DNA from 2 places in the Isoalcanivorax indicus genome. Region 1 is predicted to be linked to the other one. Evidence: predicted binding sites of a transcription regulator. Region 1 holds the regulator's gene; the other holds the start of a gene.
What was found. Region 1 encodes PhoB, which activates phosphate uptake and scavenging genes when phosphate is short. Its sites were predicted from a motif close to TGTCATANNNNTGTCANA; they were not measured.

Region 1 (2,401 bases):
TGCGTCATCAACGACTACGCTGATCGCCACTTCGATGGCCATGTGGCGCGCACGCAGGCGCGCCCGTTGGCCACCGGGGCCTTGCGCGGGCGCGATGCGCTGATGCTGTTTGCCGGGTTGATGGCCATTGCGCTGATCCTGGTCTTGCAGCTCAACCGCTTCACCTTCTATCTGGCCTTCGGTGGGGCGGCGCTGGCCATCATCTATCCGTTCATGAAGCGCTTTACCTTCCTGCCGCAGCTGTTCCTGGGCGCCGCCTTTGCCTGGGCGATTCCGATGGCCTTTGCCGCTGAAACGGAAGCCGTGCCGGCAGCGGCCTGGCTGATCTTTGTCGCCAAGCTGCTGTGGACAGTGGCCTACGACACCCAGTACGCCATGTGTGACCGGGAAGACGACCTGAAGGTGGGCATCAAGAGCACCGCCATCCTGTTCGGGGAGGCCGACCGGCTGATCATCGGGGTGCTGCAGGCGCTGACCCTGTGGCCGCTGTGGTTGCTGGGCCGGGGGCTGGATTTCGGCTGGACCTGGTATCTCGGGCTGGCCGTGGCGGCCGGGCTGTTCGTCTATCAGCAGTGGCTGATTCGCGAGCGCCAGCCCGACGGCTGCTTCCGGGCCTTCCTGAATAACCAGTGGGTCGGCGCCGCGCTGTTTGCCGGGCTGTGGCTGCAGTATCTCTAGGGAACCCAGCCATACCCCCAATCGCGCCACTGTCATATGCTTGTCATGAAACGGCCATCTAATGGGCGCATGTACAAGCCAGAGCAGACGCTGTCATGAGCAAGCACACCCTACTGATCGTGGACGATGAGCCGGCCATCCGGGAGATGGTTGCCGTGGCCCTGGAAATGGCCGACTTCGATGTACTGGAGGCCGACAATGCCCAGCGCGCCCACGAGATCATTGTCGATGAGCGCCCGGCCCTGATCCTGCTGGACTGGATGCTGCCTTCGGTGAGCGGTATCGAACTGGCGCGCCGCCTCAAACGCGACGAGACCACCAGCGAAATCCCCATCATCATGCTCACGGCCAAGAGCGAGGAAGACAACAAGATCCAGGGGCTGGACGTGGGGGCGGATGACTACATCACCAAGCCGTTCTCCACCCGCGAACTGATTTCCCGCATCAAGGCCGTGCTGCGCCGCAGCAGCGCGGCGGCCGCCGACAAGGCCATCGAGGTCGACGGTCTGTGTCTGGACCCGGTCAGCCACCGCATCACCGCCAACGACGAGCCGGTGGACATGGGCCCCACCGAATACCGCCTGCTGGAGTTCTTCATGAGCCACCAGGAGCGCGCCTATTCCCGTACCCAACTGCTGGACCAGGTGTGGGGTGCCAACGTCTATGTCGAGGACCGCACCATCGACGTGCACATTCGCCGCCTGCGCAAGGCGCTGGCGCCGTACGACTTCGACCGCTTTATCCAGACGGTGCGCGGCACCGGCTACCGGTTTTCGACCAAGACCGCCCGCGCCTGATTCCGGTGCAGTCAGGCTGCAAACGGATTGCAACCATTGACGTACAATAGCGGGCACCCGACCCGCATGGAGAGTCAGCCGGTGACCCCCACCGTTCGCCAGGAGCTTCGCCGCATCGCCCTGTTCGTACTGGCCGGTGCAGGCCTGTCGCTGATGCTGGACAGCCTCTGGCCGGTGCTGCTGGCCGCACTCCTCTGTCTGGCGTTCAACCTGCGCCAGTTGATGCGCCTGAGTCACTGGGTCGTGAGCTACGAGCAGGGCAAGCCGCCGCCGGAAAGCCGGGGCGCCTGGGGCGACCTGTTCGACCGGCTGTATCATCTGTTGCGGCGCGAGAAAGCCGCCCGCGATGAGCTGGAATTCCTGATTACCCGGGCCGAAACCTCGATCACCGCCCTGCGCGATGCCATCGTCGTGGTTGATCGCCAGGGGCGGATCGAATACTGGAACCGTGCGGCAGACCGGCTGCTGGGTTTCAAGGCACCGCATGACAAGCAGCAGACGCTGACCAACCTGATCCGCGACCCACGCTTTGCTGCGTATCTCAAGGAAGGCCACTTCGACCATCCTCTGACGCTGCCATCGCCGAACGATGAACACCGCATGCTGGAATTCACCATCACCCGCTTCGGGGCGGGAGATTGGCTGGTCATCGTGCGTGACGTGACCCGGCTGCATAACCTGGAGCAGATGCGCAAGGATTTCGTAGGCAACGTCAGCCATGAACTGAAAACGCCGCTGACCGTGCTCAAGGGCTATCTGGAAACCCTGCTGGATTCGACTCCCGCCGAGCAGAAACGCGTCCACCGTGCGCTGATCCAGATGAACCAGCAAAGCCAGCGCATGGAAGCGCTGGTCAACGACTTGCTGCTGCTGGCGCGCCTGGAAGGCACCGAGGTCGAACACGACAGCGAACGGCAGGCGCTGGC
Region 2 (2,401 bases), 1.3 Mb from region 1:
CCCGCTCGGCGGGCGCCGCAGCGGTCAGCTACCTGCTGTTCGAACCCGGCTTCTGCCGCGAGCTGATGGCCCTGGGGCACCGCGATGCCCTGGCCCGGGCGGACGAAATCCGGGCCTTCTTCGAGATCAGCGGCAGCGTGGCCTCAGAGCCCCTCGATCAGCGGGGGTGAGGGCTGCGGAAGCGGCCCCTTGCGGCGGCGTTCCTGGCTGGTGAAGTGGGTAATGAAGCTGGTGGGGTAGTCGGTAATGATGCTGTCCACCCCCAACGCCACCAACCGCTCGGCTTCACGCAAGTCATTGACGGTCCACACCGACACACGCAGCCCACGCTTGCGCGCCCGTTGCATCATGCGTGGCGTGACCAGGCTGTAATGGGCGATCAGCCAGCGGCAGCCCAGCGCTGCTGTACGCCGCGTCGGCTGCAGATAGCGGTACTCGCAGACGTAGCCGCGCATTACATTGGGCGCCTGCACGGCCATCATGCGCAGGAAGCCGGTATGGCTGGACGTCACCACCACGCGATCATGCATCCGCTTGTCGACGATCAGCACACGCAGATTGTGGGCCAGGCGCGTCAGGTAGCCACGATCGTCGCCGCCCTTGACCTCGAACTGGAAGCCCATGTCGGGCGGGCACAGGTCCACAACCTCCGCCAGGGTGGGGATGCCGATGGGGCTGTGCCAGCCGGGGGTATTGCGGCGTGCGTCCAGCAGGCCCAGCTCGGCCTGGGTGAACTGCCGTACAGGCCCTGTGTGCCAGGTAGTGCGGTCTACCTTGGGATCGTGGACGACAATCAACTGGCCATCGGCGGACATGCGGACATCCAGCTCGATCGCCTTGACGCCAGCGTCTACGGCAACCTGAAAGCTGGCCAGGGTATTCTCGGGGGCTTCACCACGGGCGCCGCGGTGGCCGACGATGGCGGGAAAATAGGGGATGTCTGACATAAGGCCCTGCATGCCTCAATAGTTTCTCGACACTATGACGGGGCGGTGACATTCCGGCAATAAAGAGCAGGCAAAAAAAGCCCGCCGGGGGGCGGGTCTGATGCAATAACTCATCAAATATCAGGAACAGTTGAGATCGCTTTATGCGACAGGTATCGGAATACCCTCACACGCGGCTCAGATTACAGAATGACTAATGCCTTGAAAACAGAACAAAAAGAAAAGCTGCTTTTCATAAACTACCAGTCATCGTCATCCGTCGCTGAAAAGCGCAGCGCGTTCAGCCCGGCATCCTGAGCATGTTCTTCAAGGAAGTCGATGAAATACTTGGTTTTTGCCGGCAGATTCTTGCGCGCCGCATAGACGATATAGAAGTCCAGATTCGGCACCGTATAGCCATCCAGTACCTTGACCAGCTTGCCAGTCTGTAACTCCTCCTGGACATCCCATTCGCTTTTCAGAGCGATACCCTGGCCATCCAGCAGCCAGCCGCGCAGCGTTTCTGCGCTATCGGTAATCAGGTTGCCGGTGACGCGGACCATCTCGCGGTTGTCCGGGCCGCTCAGCGGCCAGAGGTCGCGGAAGGAGCCATAGCAATCCAGCACCAGGCAGCGGTGGCGTTTCAGGTCAGAGGGGCGGCGCAATGGCGGCGACTGGGCCAGGTACTCCGGAGTGGCGCAGATGTAGCAACGATTACGCATCAGACGCTTCGCGATCAGGGTGGAATCGCCCGGCTGACCAATGGTAATGGCGATGTCATAGCCCTCACGGATGAAATCCACATGCTTGTCGGAAAGGTGCAGCTGGACAGCGGTTTCCGGGTATTCACTGGTGAATTGCGAGACCAGCGGAGCAATGCGGTTACGGCCCAGGCCCGAGGTGGAGACAACGCGCAGTACGCCCTTGGCGTTGTCGCCGCTGCGGGCGATGGCCGAGATACTGTCATCGAGGTCATCCAGGATCACCACCAGACGGTGGTAAAGCTCGGTGCCTTCCTCGGTAAGGCTCATGGAGCGGGAGCTGCGATTGAGCAGGCGAACGCCCAGCTCTTCCTCCAGGCGCGTCATGCGCTTGCTGATGGAGGCCGCCGACAAGCCGAGTCTGCGTGCTGCTTCGGTCAGTGTCCCGGCCCGGACGACCAGGACAAAAGTGGTGAGATCGGCTATTGAATTCATCGAAACCCTGCCTTTTTGAAAAGTAGCTTTAACCCAGTTTGTGTTTTCGCGCTGTGTGCGAGTCATTAGGCTTACGCGTGACTCGGATGACAGGCCGGGCGGCTGGGGTTCGACATTTCCGTGGCAGGGACACGTCGAGACGAGCAGTCGATATTTCGAAAAGCAGATTTAATTATATAAGCAGATTCACGAGGGGTTGTATAGCGTAGATAATTCATTGGTATGCACTGTCGGTCTTGTTATACGACAGTAGTACCGGATGCGATGGCGCCTGCCAAT

Region 2: a site for PhoB is predicted at 981-998, ahead of DKW65_RS06270 (glycerophosphodiester phosphodiesterase). Genes of this name have one in related genera too.

What each region holds. Positions count from the first base shown of each region.
Region 1 is NZ_QGMP01000001.1:50,304-52,704, reverse strand. Features, by position in the region: gene ubiA (4-hydroxybenzoate octaprenyltransferase) at 1-678, shown strand, start outside; gene phoB (phosphate regulon transcriptional regulator PhoB) at 774-1,475, shown strand; gene phoR (phosphate regulon sensor histidine kinase PhoR) at 1,512-2,401, shown strand, end outside.
Region 2 is NZ_QGMP01000001.1:1,357,446-1,359,846, forward strand. Features, by position in the region: gene DKW65_RS06265 (patatin-like phospholipase family protein) at 1-170, shown strand, start outside; gene DKW65_RS06270 (glycerophosphodiester phosphodiesterase) at 144-947, opposite strand; gene DKW65_RS06275 (LysR family transcriptional regulator) at 1,187-2,122, opposite strand.